4 regions of the Barnesiella sp. An22 genome follow, and region 3 is predicted to be linked to each of the others. Evidence: riboswitches for the same ligand, from Rfam matches in the RefSeq annotation. Region 3 holds a riboswitch; each other region holds the start of a gene.
The links. A riboswitch is a leader RNA that binds a small molecule or an ion and turns the genes downstream of it on or off. The one in region 3 is predicted to bind cobalamin.
Positions count from the first base shown of each region.

Region 1: it holds a riboswitch for cobalamin, as region 3 does, so the genes downstream of both, ABGT88_RS02555 (TonB-dependent receptor domain-containing protein) here and ABGT88_RS06005 (DUF5074 domain-containing protein) in region 3, are expected to answer to the same signal.
Region 2: it holds a riboswitch for cobalamin, as region 3 does, so the genes downstream of both, ABGT88_RS00380 (anaerobic ribonucleoside triphosphate reductase) here and ABGT88_RS06005 (DUF5074 domain-containing protein) in region 3, are expected to answer to the same signal.
Region 4: it holds a riboswitch for cobalamin, as region 3 does, so the genes downstream of both, ABGT88_RS06535 (hypothetical protein) here and ABGT88_RS06005 (DUF5074 domain-containing protein) in region 3, are expected to answer to the same signal.

Region 1 is NZ_OZ007014.1:617,066-622,542, forward strand. Features, by position in the region: gene cydB (cytochrome d ubiquinol oxidase subunit II) at 1-894, opposite strand, end outside; gene ABGT88_RS02545 (cytochrome ubiquinol oxidase subunit I) at 904-2,457, opposite strand; gene ABGT88_RS02550 (DUF4492 domain-containing protein) at 2,454-2,723, opposite strand; cobalamin riboswitch at 2,905-3,105, shown strand; gene ABGT88_RS02555 (TonB-dependent receptor domain-containing protein) at 3,217-5,232, shown strand; gene ABGT88_RS02560 (YncE family protein) at 5,232-5,477, shown strand, end outside.
Region 2 is NZ_OZ007014.1:99,025-104,501, reverse strand. Features, by position in the region: gene ABGT88_RS00400 (DUF3098 domain-containing protein) at 1-223, shown strand, start outside; gene ABGT88_RS00395 (undecaprenyl-diphosphate phosphatase) at 259-1,107, shown strand; gene truB (tRNA pseudouridine(55) synthase TruB) at 1,107-1,844, shown strand; gene queA (tRNA preQ1(34) S-adenosylmethionine ribosyltransferase-isomerase QueA) at 1,841-2,890, shown strand; cobalamin riboswitch at 3,247-3,455, shown strand; gene ABGT88_RS00380 (anaerobic ribonucleoside triphosphate reductase) at 3,508-5,477, shown strand, end outside.
Region 3 is NZ_OZ007014.1:1,492,243-1,497,719, forward strand. Features, by position in the region: gene ABGT88_RS06000 (LamG-like jellyroll fold domain-containing protein) at 1-1,408, shown strand, start outside; cobalamin riboswitch at 1,634-1,830, shown strand; gene ABGT88_RS06005 (DUF5074 domain-containing protein) at 2,088-3,545, shown strand; gene ABGT88_RS06010 (DUF5074 domain-containing protein) at 3,570-4,844, shown strand; gene ABGT88_RS06015 (hypothetical protein) at 5,156-5,477, shown strand, end outside.
Region 4 is NZ_OZ007014.1:1,640,234-1,645,710, forward strand. Features, by position in the region: gene ABGT88_RS06525 (threonine/serine exporter family protein) at 1-496, opposite strand, end outside; gene ABGT88_RS06530 (threonine/serine exporter ThrE family protein) at 493-1,260, opposite strand; gene ABGT88_RS06535 (hypothetical protein) at 1,817-2,908, opposite strand; cobalamin riboswitch at 3,049-3,254, opposite strand; gene ABGT88_RS06540 (alkaline phosphatase) at 3,346-4,722, opposite strand; gene ppdK (pyruvate, phosphate dikinase) at 5,105-5,477, opposite strand, start outside.

The sequences.
Region 1 (5,477 bases), 880 kb from region 3:
ACCCGAGAACCAGATGCCTCGGGTGAAGTGCTGCCCGAATACCGAGCGGATGAGGGCATAGAGCACCAGCACCACACCCACGAGGAACATGAAGGCTACCCACGGCATTTCAACGAAATTGTAGAAATATTTGTAGGGCCGGGTAAATACCTCGCCGGTGAGCGGGTTGGTCTCGTAGCCGGTAGCCATCAGGGTAGCAGCCACGAACGAGAGGAAGAAGAGCACGAATACGATGCCGTTGACCAGCACCTGTTTGCGTGCCCGTTCGAAGAGGGTATCGTCCTTGATATTGTTCATGAAGTAGAGGGCTCCTTGTGTGCGGGCCAGCAGGAGCACCGTGATGCCCAGCAACAGGTTGCGCACGTCGAGCAGAGCCTCCAGGCCGTTCCAGTCGTTGGTCCAGCTGCTGATGACCGGTGCCCCGGGAGTGGTGAGGTTGGCCTTGTCGACCACGAAATCGGCTCCGGTGAAGAAGGTACCCACGGCTACGCCCAGCAGTAGGGGGCCCACCACGCCGTTGACAAAGAGGAAGGCGTCGTAGGTCTTTTTGCCCAGGAAGTTGCCGCTCTTCGAACGGTATTCATACGATACGGCCTGTATGATGAAGCTGAACAGGATGGCCATCCACAGCCAGTAGGCCCCGCCGAAACTGGTGGAGTAGAAGAGGGGGAAGGAGGCGAAGAAGGCCCCGCCGAACACCACGAGGGTGGTGAAGGTGAACTCCCACTTGCGGCCCAGCGAGTTGACCATCATGCTCTTTTCAATTTCGTTTTTACCCATGGTCGCCAGCAGCGATTGTCCGCCCTGCACAAAGAGCAGGAATACCAGTATTGCGCCCAGCAGCGAGATGAGAAACCACCAATAGTGCTGGTAAAATAGTTCGTTCAGTTCCATAGTGTGTCTTTATTTTTTTTCGGTTCCTTTTTTGATTTGTTTCAACATGATACCCACCTCGGCGATGAGCAGGATGGTAAAGAGTGCGGCAAACAACCAGAAGGTGGTCTGTACCGAGGCTACCTCGATTTTCGAGATGGCGGCGAAGGTAGGCATAATGTCCTGGATAACCCACGGTTGGCGGCCCATCTCGGCCACAATCCAGCCGGCTTCGAGGCAGACGTATCCCAGCGGAATGGTGAGTATGGCTACCCACAACATCCATTTGAGGTTATGCAGTTTCTCTTTGTAGGAGAGGATGAGCACGAGGATGAAGAAGAGGATAAAGTAACCGCCCAGGATAATCATGATGTGGAACGAGTAGAAGACAAACGGCACGTGGGGAATGAGCTGTTCGACCGAGTCGACATAGCCGTAGCCGAAGTATTCGTAGTTGGCATCGAGTCGGGCCCGGGCCTCGTTCATGGCTGTGGTGTCGTTGTTTTGCCGGGCCGTGTTGAAGTCGGCCAGAGCGGCGATGGCCAGGCGGCCGCGCTCCATCTTCTCCTGGGCCGAGAGCGCGATAATCTCCTCACCCTTGAGGTTCTTGTCGGGGTAACCGCCGTCGATGATGTCGTTGATACCCGGCACGAAACCGTCGACCTGGCGCGTAGCCAGTATTGAGAGCAGTTTGGGGATAGGTATGTCGAAGAGAAACTCCTTCTCGTTGTTGTTGAACTCCTTGGCCGGATTGAGAATACCGAAGGCGATAAGCTCCTGCCCCTCCTTGCCGTGGTAGACACCCTCCATGGCAGCCAGTTTCATGGGTTGCTTGTCGGCTACCTGATAGGCCGAACCGTCACCGGTGTAGGCTACGACGAGAGCCCCCACCAGACCTACCCAGGCCCCCACGCGGATGCTCTGTTTGGCCAGGAAGTTTTCGCGATTCTTAAGCAGATACCATGCACTCACGCCCACGACGAAGATACCGCCCAGCACCCAGCCGGCCGATACGGCGTGGAAAAACTTGTTGACAGCTACCGGCGAGAGTACCAGCGCCCAGAAGTCGTCCATGACGTTGCGGGCAGTCTCGGGGTCGAACTTCATGCCCACGGGGTATTGCATCCACGAGTTGGCTACCAGAATCCACAGCGCCGAAATCGAGGCCCCTATGGCGGTGAGCCAGGTCGAAGCCAGGTGGAACCGTTTGCTCACTTTGTTCCAGCCGAAGAACATGACGGCGATGAAGGTCGCCTCCATGAAGAAGGCCATGATGCCCTCGATGGCGAGCGGCGCCCCGAAGATGTCGCCCACGAACCAGCTGTAGTTGGACCAGTTGGTACCGAACTGGAACTCGAGAATGATACCGGTTGCCACCCCGATGGCGAAGTTGACGCCGAAGAGGGTCATCCAGTATTTGGTAATGGTTTTCCATCGTTCGTCGCCGGTACGGTAGTAGATGGTTTCCATGATACTGACGATTATGCCCAACCCCAGCGTGAGGGGGACAAACAGCCAGTGATAAATAGCGGTGAGTGCAAATTGTGCCCTCGACCAGTCTACGAGCGTGAAAAGATCGTTCATAACTCCTGTGATTGTTGTTGTTGAGAATTATTAGTATTGGTGAGATTTTCGATGACGGCATTGGCCCGCTCCTCGTCGGTATCGAACTCTTTTTGCAAAATGTTGGGGAAAAAGAAGAGCCGCAGGATAAAAAACATGATGAACAGTTTGATAAGAATGATTGCCCAAAGTGTTTTTCCCAAGGTCATCGATCGGAATCCTTCAAGGTAGAATCGCCATACGCGCACTACGAAATTGTCGTTTTTCAAGGTTTGGTTTTCTTCCATAAGTGTATTGTATGTAGATGAAGAAAATTTTCGCAATATTCGGTAAAATTTGTGATTGATACAAATTTATAACCGTTATTTTTTATTACGAATCAATACTTTTTTCACAAGTAACGATTGGGGTGCAGGTTTGGTTTGGAATAATTTCCAAGAAAAAATAGAACAGTATCAATAATTTGTGTTACCTTTGTCACGCATTGGTTTCGAAACCCCGTCCGGGGCGTAGAATGAAAAGGGAATCGGGTGAAAATCCCGAACAGTCCCGCTGCTGTAAGCTCCCGTAGAGGTGCCGAGAATACTTGAAAGCCACTGATTATGACGATTGGGAAGGCCTCGGTTACCGGAGTAAGTCAGAAGACCTGCCATGCTTTTAGTCATTAGCTTTCGGGGGGTAGAGCTTGTGAATCTGCGGAAGGGTGGCCTACACGCGTCCGTCTGTTTACACCGACTTGTATCGAAAGAACCCGCTCCGAGGCTGTTAAAAAATAGTCCGATGGAAAGACTTTGTCGTTGGGTATCGTTTGTGTGTGCGATTGGGGTACTGGCTGCTCTGCCCGTGCGGGTGTGGGCCGATGAGACTTCGTCGACCGACTCGATACAGACCCGGTCGCTGGGCGAGGTAATGGTCACGGCCAACCGGTATAGCGAGGTGATACCCTCACAGAAACTTGCAGGGAAGGAGTTACAGGCTCTCAACAGTTTTTCGGTGGCCGATGCCATACGTTACTTTTCGGGTATTCAGATTAAGGATTACGGTGGAGTGGGCGGTTTGAAGACCGTCAACATCCGCAGCATGGGTACCAACCACATGGGGGTATATTACAACGGTATCCAGTTGGGCAATGCTCAGAACGGCCAGGTGGACCTGGGGAAATTCTCGCTCGAGAACATCGAGGAGATTTCGCTCTACAACGGGCAGAAGAGCGAGATATTCCAGTCGGCCCGTGAGTTCGGCTCGGCCGGTTCCATCTACCTCACTACCCGTCGGCCCAAGTTCAAGCCGGGCGAGAAGTCGCACCTGAAGGCCTCGTTCAAAACGGGGTCGTTCGACTTGGTCAACCCCTCGGTGCTCTTCGAATACAAGCTCAGCGAGAGCGTGAGCATGACCTTCAACAGCGAGTGGACCAACTCGAGCGGTAAGTACAAATTCCGTTACAAGCGGGTTACCCCCTCGGGCGAGGTGGCCTACGACACCACGGCTACCCGGCAAAACGGCGACATCGATGCCGTGCGTTTCGAGGGCGGTCTGCAGGGCTATCTCTCCAACGGTTTTTGGAAAGCCTACGTCTACCATTACAGCTCCGAGCGGGGTATCCCCGGCGCCATCGTCAACAACGTGTGGCGCAACGGCGAGCGGTTGTGGGACCGCAACACCTTCGTGCAAGGCGTCTATCAGCAGGATATTACCCGCAAGTACAGCCTCAAGGTCAATGCCAAGTATGCGTTCGATTATACCCACTATGTGAACAACGACGACAAGCTGATGCGGGTCGACAACCAGTACAAGCAGCGCGAGGTCTACGTGTCATTGGCCAACAAGTATTCGATACTCCGCAACTGGGACGTGTCGGTGGCCTACGACATGCAGTGGAACGGCCTGTCGGAGTACCTCTCGGCCAGCCGCTACACCCACTGGATTTCGGCCGCTACCGCCTTCTCGCTGGCCGACCGGCTGAAGATGCAGGCCAGCGTGCTGGCTACGCTGGTCGACGAGACGGCCGAGGGGCAGACCAAGGCTCCCAACAAGAGCAAGGTGACACCCGCCGTCTTCCTCTCGTACCAGCCGCTCAAGCGATACAACTGGGTGCTGCGAGCCTTCTACAAGCAGATATACCGCATGCCCACCTTCAACGACCTCTATTACACCGATATGGGCAACTCGGCCCTGAAGCCCGAGAGTGCCACCCAGTACAACGTGGGCTTTACCTATGCCGTGGCACCCAAGACGGGATTCCTCTCGGGATTCCATACCGGTGTGGATGCCTATTACAATCTGGTGAAGGACAAGATTGTCGCCTATCCCAAGGGGCAGCAGTTCCGCTGGACCATGCTCAACCTGGGGAAGGTCGACATCCGGGGTGTCGACGTGCAGGCCACGGCCACCTTCCGTCTGCCGCTCGAAATCGGGCTGATGACCAAGGTGCAGTATACCTATCAGGAGGCCATCGACATCACCAACCCCAGCGACAACTACTACCGCGACCAGATACCCTATATCCCCTGGCACAGCGGCTCGGCCATTCTGGGGCTCACCTACAAGGATTGGGGCCTCAACTACAGCTTTGTCTACGTGGGCGAGCGGTACAACCAGCAGGAGAATATCGAGTATAACTATGTGCAGCCGTGGTACACGAGCGACATATCGCTGGTGAAGTCGTTCAAAATCAAAGCTGTGAATCTGAAAGTGACGGCCGAGGTCAACAACCTGTTCGACCAGGCCTACGACGTAGTGCTCAATTTCCCCATGCCGATGCGTAACTATCGGTTTGGCATAGCTATCGAATTATGATGAGAGGCAGAATTTTACATATAATTATCGGGATGATGCTGGCGATGCTGGTATCGATGACCTCGTGCCGGGAGGACGATGTGATTGTCCTCACCGAATACGAGTCGTTGCCGATGCTCGACCGTGAGTCGCCCTTTGCCGGGCTCTATCTGCTCAACGAGGGCAACATGGGGTCGAACAAGTGTACGCTCGACTTTGTCGACTTCGAGCAGGGGCAGTATGCCCGCAACCTCTATGCCGAGCGT
Region 2 (5,477 bases), 1.4 Mb from region 3:
GGCCTCGTTTGCTCTGGGAAAAGCCAATATAAAACTCATTGCCATATCGTTTGCCGTGATTGTAGTCGGCTTCCTGCTGATGCTGGGGCCCGGTACTACCCCCGAGGCATATAACCCCGACATCTTCAGTTTTCGTCGCATTGTGCTGGCCCCCGGCATAGCCTTCGTGGGGTTTGTCTTCATGGTCTATGCAATCATGCACAACTCTAAAAAGAGACAATAAGGCAGTTTGATATTTCTGTTTAAATTTTCAAGAAAGTGGATTTTTTAGAAACGATTATTATCGCCATTGTAGAGGGACTGACCGAGTTTTTACCCGTTTCCTCTACGGGGCACATGATTATTACACAGAGTGTTCTGGGTGTAGAAAGTACTCCCTTTGTAAGGGCATTTACGGTCATTATACAGTTCGGTGCTATCTTGTCGGTGGTATGTCTCTATTGGAAACGGTTTTTCCGGCTCAATCGCACTCCGCTCCCGGGCAATCCCTCGGCCTTGCGGCGTTTCCTGCACACCTACGATTTTTACTGGAAGTTGCTGGTGGCATTCATCCCCGCTGCCATATTCGGTTTGCTCTTGGGCGACTGGATTGATGCCCTGCTCGAAAACGTGGTAGTCGTTGCCGTCATGCTGGTTATTGGCGGTATCTTCATGCTCTTCTGCGACCGGATATTCAACAAGGGCAGCGACAACACCGAGCTTACCGAGAAACGAGCATTTTACATAGGATTGTTCCAATGTATCGCCATGATACCGGGTGTATCGCGTTCGATGGCGACCATCGTGGGCGGTATGGCACAGAAACTTTCGCGCAAGGCGGCAGCCGAGTTCTCGTTCTTTCTGGCTGTTCCCACCATGTTTGCGGCAATGGCATACAAGATGCTGAAGCTGTTTTCAGAACCTGAAGGAGCCGATTTGATTATGAACAACATGGGTACTTTGTTGTTGGGCAACGTAGTTGCCTTTGTGGTAGCCTTGCTGGCCATCAAGTTTTTCATCGGTTTCGTTACCCGCTATGGATTCAAGGCCTTCGGGTGGTATCGTATAATAGTGGGTGGTGTGATTCTCGTCATGTTGTTGACGGGACATAACTTAACGATTATGTAATGGATTTTAACGAAGGCGAAATCATATATATCGACAAACCGCTGCATTGGACCTCGTTCGATGTGGTCAAGCGAATCCGATTGCGGATATTGCGCAGGCTCAAGCAGAAGAAACTGAAAGTGGGTCATGCCGGTACACTCGACCCCCTGGCTACGGGAGTGATGATTGTCTGCACCGGACGTGCAACCAAGCGTATCGAGGAGTTTCAGTACCATACCAAAGAGTATATCGCCACCTTGCAGTTGGGTGCGACTACCCCCTCGTTCGACCTGGAGACCGAAATCGATGCACACTACCCGCACGAGCACATCACCCGCGAGAGCGTAGAGCGAACATTACCGCGTTTTGTCGGTTCCATTATGCAGGTGCCTCCCTCCTATTCGGCTTGTAAGATCGATGGGCGCAGAGCCTACGACATGGCGCGCAAGGGGCAGGAGGTAGAACTTAAACCCAAGGAGCTGGTGATCGACGAAATCGAGCTGCTCTCCTGCGAATTGCCCCTTATCCAGATACGGGTCGTTTGCAGCAAGGGTACTTACATACGGGCTCTTGCCCGCGACATCGGGGCGGCCCTCGGCAGTGGAGCTCATCTGGTGGGGCTTGTGCGTACACGGGTGGGCGATGTGACGCTCGCCGATTGCCTGTCGGTCGATGAGGTGGCCCGAATGATCGACGAGGCCCCCTTGACAACCTCCGAAGAAGATAAAAACGAAGAAAGTAATAACGAACAAATATGAAACTGTCCCAATTCAAATTCAAATTGCCCGAAGCGCAAATCGCTCAATACCCGGCAAAAAACCGGGACGAGTCCCGGTTGATGGTCATCGACCGGAAAACGGGAAAGATTGAACACCGCATCTTCAAAGAGATTATCGACTATTTCGAAGAGAAAGATGTGTTTGTATTCAACGACACCAAAGTCTTTCCCGCCCGCCTCTATGGCAATAAAGAAAAGACCGGTGCCAAAATCGAGGTATTCCTTCTGCGTGAGCTCAACGAAGAGAATCGCCTGTGGGACGTTCTGGTAGAGCCGGCCCGTAAGATACGTATCGGCAACAAACTCTATTTCGGCGACGACGACTCGATGGTGGCCGAGGTAATCGACAATACCACCTCGCGCGGCCGTACGTTGCGATTTCTCTACGACGGCTCGCACGACGAGTTCAAAGAGGCCCTCTACAAACTGGGCGAGATGCCTTTGCCGGCCTATATCACCCGCCCGGTCGAGGAGCTCGATGCCGAGCGTTATCAAAATATCTTTGCTCGCCACGAAGGGGCTGTGGTCACTCCCGCTGCCGGGCTCCACTTCAGCCGTGAGCTGTTGAAGCGCATGGAGATCAAGGGCATCGACTACGGCTTCCTCACCCTCCATTCGGGCCTGGGTAACTTCCGTGAAATCGATGTCGAAGACCTCACCAAGCACAAAATGGACTCGGAGCAGCTGATTGTAACTCCCGAGTTGGTCGAGCTCGTCAACCACGCCAAGGATGGCGGCCACAAGGTGTGCGCCGTGGGTACCTCGGTGATGCGGGGTATCGAGAGTGCGGTCAGCACCGGCGGCCACATGAAGACCTACGACGGCTGGACCAACAAGTTCATCTTCCCGCCCTACGACTTTACGGTAGCCACCAGTCTGGTGACCAACTTCCACATGCCGCTTTCGACCATGCTGATGATGGTAGCGGCATTCGGCGGATATGAAATTGTCCTCGAGGCCTACGATGCTGCCCTCAAGGAGGGGTATCGTTTCGGTGCCTATGGCGACGCCATGCTCATTCTGTAATTGGTAAGATATCAGGGACGCTCTTGTCCCGGAAGATACAGAGAACCTTGTTGCACCTTGGGGACAAATGGTGCGGCAAGGTTCTCTCTCTTATAGAGAGATTACTATCTCGCCTTTTTTATTATGTTGCTGGAATAGATAACAATTTGGTTGATTCGATTGGATATCCGATTGAACAATGGAATAGATGCCTTTTTTGCTGTTTTATAGCAGTATAGTTTCCATATGGGAGTTGGTATGGGCCTCTATTCGTTGCTGGTTTCAGGAAACTTTTTTCTATTCTGGTTTTCAAAAGTTTCCCGAAAAAGGAAACTTTTGTCTCGAAATTTGTTGTTTGGTTATCGCGAATTTGTGTAACTTTGTACCCGCATTCCGGTTCGGCCCCGTTGTACGATGGTGTCGATAAAAAGGGAATCGGGTGAGAATCCCGAGCAGTCCCGCTGCTGTAATTCCTGTGAAAGTCCCGTGACACGAGCCACTGACGAGAATCTGTTTCTGTAATGTCGGGAAGGCGTCATCGGGGCAGGGAAGAGCCAGAAGACCTGCCGGAGTGAGAGAGAAGCAAAAGGACGTTCGAGGAGACGTCCGCAGTATCCAACCCTAAACAACTTATCAACATGGATTATGCAGGCATTACCATTGCCAAGCGCGATGGTGCCCAAGAGAGTTTCTCGATTGCCAAAATCGAGCGGGCTATTGCCAAGGCCTATCGGGCCGATGGTATCGACGACGAAACTGCGGTGAAACAGATTGCCGGCGAGGTGGCCGCCGCCATCGACAAGAGCGAGATTTCGGTCGAGGAGATTCAAGATCTGGTCGAGCGCCATCTGATGCGGCGCAACCCTTCGGTGGCCAAGCGCTTCATCATCTATCGCGAGTGGCGCACCAAGGAGCGCGAGAAACGCACCTCGATGAAGCAGGTGATGGACGGCATCGTGGCTGTCGAGAAGAACGACGTGAACCTGAGCAACGCCAACATGTCGTCGCATACGCCGGCCGGGCAGATGATGACCTTCGCCTCGGAGGTGACCAAGGATTACGCCTACAAGTATCTGGTGGGGGTGCGCTACGGGCGGGCGCACCGCGAGGGCGACATTCACATCCACGACCTCGACTACTATCCCACCAAGACGACCACCTGCGTGCAGTACGACCTGGAGGATATTTTCAACCGCGGTTTCCACACCAAAAACGGAACCGTGCGCACACCCCAGTCGATACAGAGCTACGCCACGCTGGCCACTATCGTGTTCCAGACCAACCAGAACGAGCAGCACGGCGGGCAGGCCATCCCGGCTTTCGACCACTTCATGGCACCGGGGGTGCTGAAGAGTTTCCGCAAACATCTCGAGACGGCCATCGACTTCATCTTGCGCCTGCACGGCGAGAGCGACCATCCGTCGCTGCGAGAGGCGATAGCCGACTCGGTCGCCTCGATAGCCGATACGGAGGTGCAACAGGCTGCACTGGCCGACCGCCTGCAGACTCTGGGCCTGACTCTCTCGGCCAATGAGTTGCGCACCGCCTGGACACAAAGCTACGAGACTACCCGCAAGGATACCCACCAAGCCATGGAGGGGTTGGTGCACAATCTCAACACCATGCACTCGCGGGGTGGCAACCAGGTGGTTTTCAGTTCGATAAACTACGGTACCGATACCTCGCCCGAGGGGCGCATGGTCATACGCGAGCTGCTCTCGGCTACAACCGAGGGGTTGGGCCACGGCGAGGTGCCGGTCTTCCCGATACAGATTTTCAAGGTGAAGGATGGGGTATCGTACAGCGACGAGGATTATGCTGCGGCGATGGCCGACTTCGAGGGGGCGATGGCGGGACGTATCCCGTTCAAGGCGCCCAACTTCGACCTGCTGCTCGAGTCGTGCCGCACCACGGCCACTTCGCTCTTTCCCAATTTCGTATTTCTCGATACCGACTACAACCGAAACGAATTTTGGCGGGCCGACGACCCCGACCGCTTCCGCTACGAGGTGGCCACGATGGGTTGCCGTACCCGGGTGTTTGAAAACCTGCACGGTGCGAAGAGTTCGTGGGGGCGGGGCAACCTCTCCTTTACCTCGATGAATATGCCGCGCCTGGCCATCGAGGCGCGTCGCGAGGCCGAAGAGCTGCACCCCGACGGCGACAAGCACGCCATCCGCCGCGAGGCCCGTATCCTCTTTCTCGAGAAGGTGCGCACCACCGCCTCGATGATTGCCGAGCAGTTGCACGAGCGGTACGAGTATCAGCGCAAGGCTCTCGCCCGTCAGTTCCCTTTCATGATGGGTAACGACGTGTGGAAGGGTGGCGGACGGCTGAATCCCGACGATGAGGTGGGCGACGTAATCAATAGCGGTACGCTGGGCATCGGTTTTATCGGCGGCCACAATGCCATGTGTGCCATCTACGGCGAGGGGCATGCCCGCAACGAGGAGGCCTGGCAGACGCTCTACGATGCCGTGATGGTGATGAACAACGTGGTCGAGGAGTACAAGAGCCGCTATGGGCTCAACTACTCGGTACTGGCCACGCCGGCCGAGGGTCTCTCGGGTCGCTTCACCCGTCTGGACCGCAAGCGCTACGGGGTTAT
Region 3 (5,477 bases):
TCCCGGCGACGCCTACGACATCAAGGGGTGCTGGAGCGGCTGTCTCTTTGCCGACGATGAGGTGACGGGCGGAGAGCCCAACATCCTCTATACGGCCGTAGATTATGCCAAGGCCACGATTGCGCAGGCCACGCCTGTCGCCGACAACCTGAACGAGTGGAGCAAGTTGCCCGGCAACCCCATTATCGGTGGTCGCCCCAGCGGACTCTCCGACGATTTCCGCGACCCCTATTTCTTCCGCAACGGCGACAACGCCTACATCATTGTGGGCTCTTCGAAGAATGGGGTAGGCACAACCACTCTGCATCGCTACAACCCGCTCACCGGCATGTGGAGCAACGACGGCGACCTCTTCTTCACGGGCTCGTCGGCTGCCGAAGCCGGTACCTTCTGGGAGATGCCCAACATCACCCCGATGCCCGACGGCCGATGGCTGTTCACCGTCACGCCGCTCAACACATCGCAAGGTGTTCACACCTTGTACTGGACGGGCTCGATTGCCGCCGATGGAAAGTTTGTGCCCGATGCCGATTCTTCGCAACCGCGTCTGGTCGAGCTGAACTCCCGCGACGGCTTCGGTCTCTTGTCGCCCACCATCTATCGGCACAACGACAAGGTGATTTCCCTGGGCATTGTCCCCGACAAGTTGTCGTCGGTCTCCAACTGGAACCTGGGTTGGGCTCACTGCTATTCGTTGCCTCGCGAGTGGTCTATTGCTGAGGACGGCTCGCTGTCGCAGAAACCTTATGAGGGGTTGACCGGGTTACGCACCACGACCACCTTTACCCGCACGGGGTTCGACCTGAACGGTACTCTCGACCTCTCGCCTGTGAGCGGACGCTCGGTCGAGATATGCGGCACATTCGAGGTGGGTGCCTCCGACTTCGGTTTCCACATCTTCAAGAGCGGCAGTGCCGAGGCCGTTGTTTCGTACACTCCGGCAACGGGTGAACTCGTGGCCGACTTCAGCGCCCTGCCTCGGTTGACCAACGACGCCGGCGTATACGACGGTGTCTATCGTTGCATCTTGCCCGAGCGTCCGGCCGTGGGGAGTGAGCTGAAGATAAATATCTTTATCGACCACTCCATCCTCGACATCTTCGTGAACGACAAGTGGGCTACCTCCATCCGTGTCTTCCCCACCGAAGCCGATGCCAACGGCATCGAAGCCTTTGCCTCGGCCACGACCCGGGTAAAGGAGCTGAATGCCTGGATACTCGAGGGGCAATCGGCGAGTTCGGGCATCGAGTCTGTGGTCTCCGACCGTGTGGATTCGGGAAGTGCCCGTGTCGATGTCTTCAATTTGCAAGGCATGAAGGTGCGGGCCAACGTACCTCGGGAGGTTGCTGCCGAGAATCTGCCGAACGGTTTCTACATTATCGGCGGCCAGAAGGTTCTGGTAAGATAAGTTTGGCAGTATAGAAAAAAATGGAGCCGGTGTAGGAGAGAACCGGCAAAACTTCTTCAGAGAAACTCATGAGCGCATACAGCCGCATCTCGGCTATATGCGCTCATGCTTTTTTTGTGGGGGGAGTGTGTTGTCAAGACCGCTGAGGATAAAGACTATAAGCTGCACCATATACAATCTGTTTGAAGTAGGAAGCAAAAAGTTATCTTTCTCCAGAAAAAAATACTAATTTTGCAGCCGATTGGTTCCAAAAGGTCCGCCGGGCCTCGAGGATTAAAAGGGAATCGGGTGAAAATCCCGGACAGTCCCGCTGCTGTGAAGCTCCGCCAACCGCTCGAATTCTATACGCCACTGATTGCAATATCGGGAAGGCCTCGAGTGGGGAGTCAGTCAGAAGACCTGCCGTCAGTTTTTGTTTTTAATCGAGCCCGTGGACAGGACGGTTAAATGTACGACGTAAATGCTATATACTTTTTTCAGGCTTTTCGAGCCATTCATAACCCGTGTCGGGGTACTGTGTAAACCTGTTGGGGCATCTGCCCGGGAACAGGCAGGCACGACGCGTTGCCGTCTTGACAATATGGCAACGGCCGGGCTTGCCGTCTCTTCTCCGGCCCGGGACCTTGTTTTGCAAATTTTCAACAACTTGTTAAATAATAGATTTTTATCCAAAAGTAGAATGATGAAAGTAAGAAAGATGTGGGGCGTGCTGCTGGTAGCGGTAGCTCTGATTATGGGCAGTTGCTCGAAAGAGAGTGAAGAACCGATGCCCGACCCGAAGTTTGAGTGGACAACGGCTGTTGCAACCGATGTGCCGGTGTTTGTGGTTCCCGATACCCAAGTAGAGATTGCCTATGCGGCAGAGCATGTGCAGTCGGTCAAGACCGAATCGCTGCCCGCCGGGTGGAGTGCAACGGTCGACCAGGATGCCCGGAAAATCGAAATCTCGGCCACGGCCGATGCCGAAACAAAAGCTACGCTCACCGTCACGGTAGCGGGCGCAGGCGGGAAGAACCTTTCGCAAAAGGTGGAGCTGTATTGTCTGAATGCCTTTGACGACCCGGCCGGGGTCTTTGTGCTCAACGAGGGGAACATGACTACCGAGAACGGCTCGCTCACCTGGATTTCGCCCGAGGGGTATGTGGTGGCCGATGCCTACAAGACGGTCAACGGTACCGAGCTGGGCAACGTGGCACAGGACATGGCGTTCTGTAACGGCAAGGTCTATATCATCTCGCAGAATGGCAACAAGAACCCCAACGGCACGGTGTTCGAAAACGACGGCATGCTGGTGGTGGCCGATGCCCACACCTTGAAGCGTACGGCCGCCTACACGACCGACGACCTGCAGGGGCTCGACTGGCCCACGCATATCGCCGTGCTCGACGAGCAGCATCTCTATATCCGCGACAACGCCGGTATCTACCGTTTCGACCCCACGGCCAAGTCGCTGACCTTCGTGACCGGTTCGGACGGTGCGCCGAAGAGCCGCTTCGTGACGATGGGAGGCAAGGCCTACACCTTCAAGTCGGGCTATTTGAGCAAGATTCTCGAGCTCTCGACCGAGAGCGATGCCGTGACGTCGATTTCGTTCCCGTACAGCATCCCCTGCATGATCAACCGTGTGCTGGGCATTCAGGGCGCCGACGACGGCCGGATGTGGGTGATGACCTCTACCTCGACGACCGTAGGCTCGGGACAGATTGCCATCGGCAAGTTCAACCTGTCGGACCGCTCGATGATTCAGCGCCGCATAGGCGTTGAACCGGCCGTGGGTTCGTCGGGCGAGGCCTTCGCCGCCTATGGCAACAACCTCTACTATGCCGATGGGGTGACGGTCTACTGTCTGCCTTTCGACGAGAGCGAAGATCTCAAGGCCGACTCGGGTCTCGAGGCCGAGCAATGGATGGTCGACCTCTCTGCTCTGGACAAGAACGCCGGCATCCGTTACAACGGACTGGGCGTGCACCCCAAGTCGGGACGTGTCTACATCAATACCCTCAAGTCGTATGCCCTCTTCGGGCAGAACCAGATCTGGGGATTCGACTTTGCCACCAGCACCGAGGCTCCGGCCGTCAAATACGAAAACTATACCCACTTCCCCGCCGGCTTCTATTTCCCGGCCGGTCGTCAGTAATCTGTAAGAAATATGTTTTGCGCAATGAATAACAGATGGATTGCAGCCCTCGTGCTGACGGGGGCCATGGTTGCGGCGGGCGGTTGCTCGTCCGACCCCGAACTTGTAGGTAACGGTGGTAATACGGGCGGTGGCGGCACTAATCCGCCCACGGCTCTCGGCGGATATGCTTCGCCCGACGGAGTGTTGATTCTCAACCAGGGAGCCCCGCGTCTGGAGAACGGCTCGGTCACCTGGATTTCGCCCGAGGGGCAGGTCGAGCAGAATGTCTACCGTACCGTCAACGGTTCGGCCTGCGGCAATACGTCGCAAGATCTCTACCTCTATGGAAACAAGATTTACATCATGAGCAACAATACCGAGGTGCCCGATTTGGGAAACAGCGAGCCGGGCGACGGGACTATCGTCATTGTCGATGCCGAGACCTTCCGCCGCGAGAAGGTATTCCATTTCAAGGACCTGAAGTTTCATAAACCCGAGGGCTCGCTCGAGGTGGTCGACTCGTTGCCGCTGGTCACGCCGCTCGAGAATCTGGCCGTTATCGACGAGCATAACCTCTTTCTGGCCGACGGACAGGGCATGTTCCGCCTCGATACCGAGACCGGCGAGTTGACTCTCGTGGAGGGTGGATACCACTTCGGCAACCAGGGGAATACAATCGAGACCGTTGTGGGCACACGCGGCATGACCGTCATCGGCGATCACCTCTATTGTTCCGGCGGGGGATTCTGGACCAATACCCAGCTCTTCGAGTTCACGAAAGACAGCAACAAGTTGACCCGTTCGCTCGACCTTTCGGGCGAATTTATCAGCGGTATCTGTCGCACGGGCGACCACGAAATCGTGGTGGCTACCTGCGGCCGCTCGGGCAGCCTGAAAAGTTATCTCACCTTTGTCGACACCGAGACCATGAGCGTCATACTCGAGAAACCCATCAGTGCCGACATCTCGGCCGAGTTTATGAACTCGTCGGGCGTGACGCTGGCTGGCGACTACCTCTACTTTGCCGCCGGTACCTTGACGGTGAGCCGCATCTCGCTCAAGACGTGGAAAATCGAGGAGTATATCCAGGTGAAAAACGATGCTCCGCAAGCCGAGTATCTGACCTGCAACGTTGTAGCCGACCCGAACAAGAATCTGCTCTATGTATCGGTATCGAACGACCTGAACGAGGCCCGGATTTCCGACGGGAATATCCTCGTCTACGATTGCAGCGGCGATGAGCCGAAGCTGGTGATGAATCTCGAAAACAAGGGCAGTTATCCGGTGAACATCTATCCGATGTCGAAGTTCTATTGAGCCATCTGTCCGAGATAAAGAGATAAGGTTTATCTAATTGTAGAGTCTGTAAACAGGCCGTTCTCAGAATTTTTGAGGGCGGCCTGTTTTGGTGTTAATCCTTGCTGCGTTCTGACTTTGCGAATCCCACGTTTTTTTACGCCTATTCTCCAAAAGTCCTTTTTTTTAAAATCGTTAAACTGTGTGGTTATCCCCACCGATTTTCTACTGCTCCTAAAATTTATGCTTAATCTCACGAAGGATCAACGTAAAAACCTGAGGAGTAAACCGTATAAAATCGTATCTTTGCGAACAATGAATCAGCAACAGATATGGAAAGCAACGGCTATCGTCTCCTTCTTCCCGAAGGGACATTGGATTATTTTATCATCTCGGATGTAAAGGAAAGCAGTACGGAAATAGTAATATATCTGGAAGAGAAAAATGAAGTTCCTGAAGAACATTCAAAAATGAAAGTGGAAAGCAAGGGATTTTATGATCCTGTAGTGGTTCAGGACTTTCCGGTTCGTGGCAAGAAACTTTTCCTGAATATCCGCCGGCGCAGATGGATTGTGAAGGAAGATGGCCGTTATGTAAGCCGCAACTGGAAGCTGGTTGCAGAAGGGAGCCGTATGACGCAAGAATTTGCGTCTT
Region 4 (5,477 bases), 150 kb from region 3:
CTGCCCGGGTCATGCTGAAGGCCCGTTTGTAAAATATGAATATGGGTATGGTGGCACCTACGCCCAGCGAGAAGATTACCGAAGCTGTGGTGATACCGTTCTTGAAAATCTCGAGCAGGTAGTGTATGGCCTCGTTGTCGTTTCCGCTGCTTTGCAGGAACTTGATGAGCGAGAACACCGTGCGGTAGGCATACATACCGGGAATCATCGGGAGCAGGGCCGGTATGTACAGCACTGTGGCCGGGCAGAAGATGCGGTATCCCGCAACCAGGCTGAGCATACCTATCGAGAAGGCAGCGATAAACGAGGCCGAAGCCAGGTCGAGGCCTGCATATTTCAGCAGTACGAACCGGATGCTGTGACCTACGGCCGCCAGTAATGCTGCATACAGAATGGCCCGGCGGGGCGGGTTGGAGATAACGGCGAAGCCTATGGCTGCAATGGCAGCTCCGATGGCGTCGGCAATGACCGAGCCTAATATTTGCCAGTCGATCATAACAGTTTCCCTCCCATCATTAAAAGAGTGATACCCATACCGAAGGCGATGCAGACAATCAACAGCAGGGCGTTGATGAGTCGGGCGGTGCCGGCCAGCACATGACCTTCGATAATATCGATAATCCCGTTAATCAAGGGGACGCCCGGTATGAGGTAGAGCACGCTGGCACCGATAGCGATGTCGGGGGTGGTGCCCCAGTGCTGCCACATGGTAATCGAGGCGATGAGCGATGCGACAAATGCCGATATGGTGAATACGAAATAGTGGTTGAAGTGCAATATCTGTTTGATGCGGAATCCCACGAGCGTAGCCACAAATACGGCGGCTACCGCTATCCAGTCGCCGTTGAAGAGCCGGCAGAACGAGGCATTGGCAAAGCCTACCAGAATCCACACCGTCCACGGGTTCATGCGAGGTTTGCTCGTGATGGCGTGGAATTTCTCCCACAGCGTGTCGAGCGGGAGGTGGTTGTCGTAGGCTTCCCAGCTGAGGGCGCTCAATTCGGAGTTGAATTCAAAATTGATTGCCCCCGATTTCGCGGTACTCACCGTGCTGTATACGTGGGCGTTGTCCTTGCTTCGCAAGGTCATGCTGATGGTTTTGTGAAAGAGTGTCATGTGGGCTTCGAACCCAAACGACTCGGCTATACGGGCCGTGTTGCGCACGATACGCGAGGTATGTACGCCCGATGCCATCAAACAGGTTGCATATTCCGTGAGGAATTGCGATACCGATTTCAGTTCTTCGTGTACGTTGTTCACCTTATTGTAGTATTGACCAATGTTTCAGCGTGCAAAGATAGTGAAAGGCGAGAGCAGTGGCAAATGGAAAACGAAGTTTTCGACATTTGACAGAGCCGAGCCGCCTCCTTTCTTCTGGAAAGATAGTGAAAGGCGAGAGCAGTGGCAAATGGAAAACGAAGTTTTCGACATTTGACAGAGCCGAGCCGCCTCCTTTCTTCTGGAAAGATAGTGAAAGGCGAGAGCAGTGGCAAATGGAAAACGAAGTTTTCGACATTTGACAGAGCCGAGCCGCCTCCTTTCTTCTGGAAAGATAGTGAAAGGCGAGAGCAGTGGCAAATGGAAAACGAAGTTTTCGACATTTGACAGAGCCGAGCCGCCTCCTTTCTTCTGGAAAGATAGTGAAAGGCGAGAGCAGTGGCAAATGGAAAACGAAGTTTTCGACATTTGACGGTGCCCGGGCCGCCCATTCTCTTCTTTCAAGATAGAGATTGGAAAGAGAGAACCGATAGCCGGTGCATGTTGACCGCATCGACTATCGGCTCACAGGTCGGGAGTAGTCGTTCAGGCGAACGATTTATTCGCCCCAAACGCTCTTCGCAATATTTTTCATCGTTACGATTTTGCTCCACATCATCTGTTCCGAGACGATGCTGTTGCCCTCGTTGTCGCGGAAGTCGCCCTGGCTGCTCAGGTGGAGCGACTCGAGCGGGAGCAGACGAGCTGCATTCTCGATGTGCAGCGTGATGCTGCTGGTCGATATGGGTTGCAGGCTCGAGGTCGAAATCAATCCCAGAATCACCTCTTTGCCCTGGCAGTAGTTGAGCATGGAGAGGTCGATGTTCTCGTTTTCGCGGTCGCCGAAGTCGAGTGCAATGGCATCGGCCCGGGTCGAGAGCAGCAGCTCGGCCGTCTTCTCCTTGTCGCCCACGCGCCACCACTTCTCGTGGAACTGCAGCGAGATGCACATGTCGTCGGGTTTCTGAGCCAGACAAGCCTCGGTGAGTTTGGCCGAGGTAGCCACCAGCGAAAGCAGGTCGATGTGTGCGGCCTGGGCCACCTGCTCGAGGTCGCTGTTGCCGGCCAGGTTCCAGGCGTAGTCGCTCAGTTGCAGGAATCGGCACCCCATGTCGTAAAACTCGTTGATGACCGTCTGGTAAGTTTGGGCGATGTCGTGCACGAGCAAATCCATATCGGGGTAGTAGCGCCCGGTATTGTAGCGGTTCTCGGGGCGGAGCAGCTCGGCCAGCAGCGTAGCAGGCGAGGGGAGCAGCACCTTGGCATACATGTCGCCCCCGATGATACCCGTCAGGTAGGTGAAGCGCTGGGTCACCTTCGGCGTGGAGGGGTAGGCGTTGTCAAATCCGATTTTGCCCGAGATAACCGACTCCTTCACCTCTTCGGGTTGAGCCGGTTCCTGTTTCGTGATATTCTCCAGGTGGTGGAAAAAGTCGAGATAGTTGGTCGACTTGTAGTCGCCGTCGGTTACACACTTCAGCCCTATCTCTTTGCACTTCTCGACAATGCGATAAATCTCTTTATCTTCGATTTCGTGCAGCTTGGCCGAACTCCACACCCCGTCGTGATACAGTTTGCGGGCTTCGACGAGGGGCTCGGAGTATACGAAGCTCCCCGTTATATCTACACTAAAAGGAATTTTTCTTGCCATAATCTTTTCTTTTTTAGTTAAATACTGAATGGCGGAATAGAGTCGCCCACGCGACGCCTACTCCTATTGCTCAAGCAAAAAATCTCTTTTTTCCGAAAAATTTTCTTTCGACCGGCGGCTCGGTCCACGGAGCCGGCAACAGTTGTTTCTACGCAATCGGCAGGTCTTCTGACTTGTCTCCCTCTCAGACGCCTTCCCAATCGAGTCTGGATTAGTGGCATTGCAGTATTTGTCTGAAAACTCATACGAAACTCACAGCAGCGGGCCTGTTCGGGATTTGCACCCGATTCCCTTTTCATTGCCTCGGCCGATTCGGACGGGGCAAACCGATTACGGGGGGCAAAGTTATATCCTTTGTCCTAATTTCACAATGTTTTTCTAAAAAAATCTTACACAAAAGAGACTGTGTCTTTTGTATTACTCTGAAGATTAGCTATTTATTTATATCCGAAAATCTCGGAAACGATTCGGGGAATATCGGTGTTGTCGATGGTTCCGCCAAACTTTTCGGCACCCGCTCCTATGGCATAGAGGGGCACATAGCCGGCCGTGTGCGAGCCGCAGGTCCAGGCGATGCGGGCTATCTCGTTGATGATTTGTTTGGCCGTTTCGGTCATCGGTTCGTTGGCCTCGTAGAGCGACTGTACCAATGTGTCCGAGGGGTTGAGCAAGGTCTCCTCGTATACCCGTTTGAGGCGGGCCTCCTGTTCGGCCGTAAGGGTGAGGTGCGACCAGAAGCCGAAGGCCTGCGACAGAGCCGTTTTCACCCTCTCCCACGAAACCGGTTCTCCAGCCCGTCGCCAGTCGGCAATCTGCCGGGTGAAGGTCGAGCCGCTCATCGTCTGGTACTGGAGCGCCTGCAGGTTGAGGGCATATTCGCCCGTGCCCAGTACCACACCACCCGTTTCGTGGTCGGCCGTAACAATGATAAGGGTTTCGTCGGGGTGAGCCCGGTAAAAGTCACAGGCAATCTGTACCGACTCCTCCAGGTCTTTCACCTCGCGCAGGTCGGTAGCCCCGTCGCGCGTGTGTCCCGCCCAATCGATCTGAGCCCCCTCGATCATCAGGAAGAAGCCCCGCTCGTTGCGCGACAGGAAATCCACGGCGCAGCGGGTGAGGTCGGCCAGCCGCATGTCGCCGGGCTGGCGGTCTATGGCATAGGTGATGCTTCGCTCGGGAAACAGCACCATCTTCCCGGCCTTCTGGGCCTTGCGTTGGTAATCGTCTACACTGGTAGCCAGCACATATCCCCGCTTGGGCAGCAGGTCGTAGAGCGATTCCCTGCCGGGGAGCGACGGTTGCTTGAATCGGTTGCCGGCGTAGAAGTCGAACCCCGTCGCCAGCAGGTCGAGCCCCACCTCGTAGCGGTTGTTGCGGTTCACCTGGTGGGCATAGAAGGCCCCCGGCGTGGCATCGTCGATTTCGCTGCTGGTCACGATACCCACAGCTGCCCCCTGCTGTTGAGCCTTCACCGCTATGCTGTATACCGGTACACTGTCGGCATCGACCCCCACCATCTTGTTCCGGGTCTTCACTCCGCAAGCCAGAGCCGTGCCCGCCGCAGCCGAGTCGGTAATGTCGCTGCTGGCCGAGCCGGTATTCACGAAAGCCGAGTGGGGGAATTGCGAGAAGAGCAGCCGCTCCGGTCCTTGCCGGCCGGCCAGCTCGCCATAAAAGAGTTCGGTAGCATTCACCTCGTTCACACCCATGCCGTCGCCGATGATGTAAAACACATACTTGGGCCCGGCAGCCTGTGCCGCCCACACGGTGGCCATCGCCAGCCCCAAGAGCAGGGGAAACCATCTTCTTGTCATACCTGTCGCGTTTATGGGTGGAGGTTGCAGATGCCCCCGCCCGTTTCACTCCAGCAAAAGTAGCGAAAGCCCCCGTCTCCCGCTTGGCCGATTCTGTGAAATCTCTGTGACAATGGTGTTTCAAATTCTTGTACCTGCCGTGGCATTCAAGTGTCGTTGGTAGCTCGTGTCATTCCGCACTCGACGCGGAGTCCAGTTCGTCGGGAATTACCCTTTGTTCCTTGTTCAGTGGACCCCGCATCGGGGGGGCGGGGTGACATCCTTGTCATACCGCGCTGCGACGCGGTATCCAGAAGTTATCGGGGGCGGGGCTGTCGAATACAGAAAGAGCCATGCCTATACCGGCATGGCTCTTTTATTAAGGAATAGAATTTGCAATCGCTTAATCTTCGATGGCAGCTTGGGCGGCAGCTACGCGGGCGATGGGCACGCGGTAGGGGCTGCACGATACGTAGTTCATGCCCAGTTTGGCGCAGAACTTAACCGACGAGGGTTCGCCACCGTGCTCACCGCAGATACCTACCTTGAGGGTCGGTTTGGTCGAACGGCCTTTCTCTACACCCATGCGAACGAGTTGGCCCACGCCTTTCTGGTCGAGCACTTCGAACGGGTCGGTTTTGAGGATACCTTTCTCTTTGTAGATCTTGAGGAACTTGCCGGCATCGTCGCGCGAGTAACCGAAGGTCATCTGCGTGAGGTCGTTCGTACCGAACGAGAAGAAGTCGGCTACCTCGGCAATCTGGTCGGCCGTAACG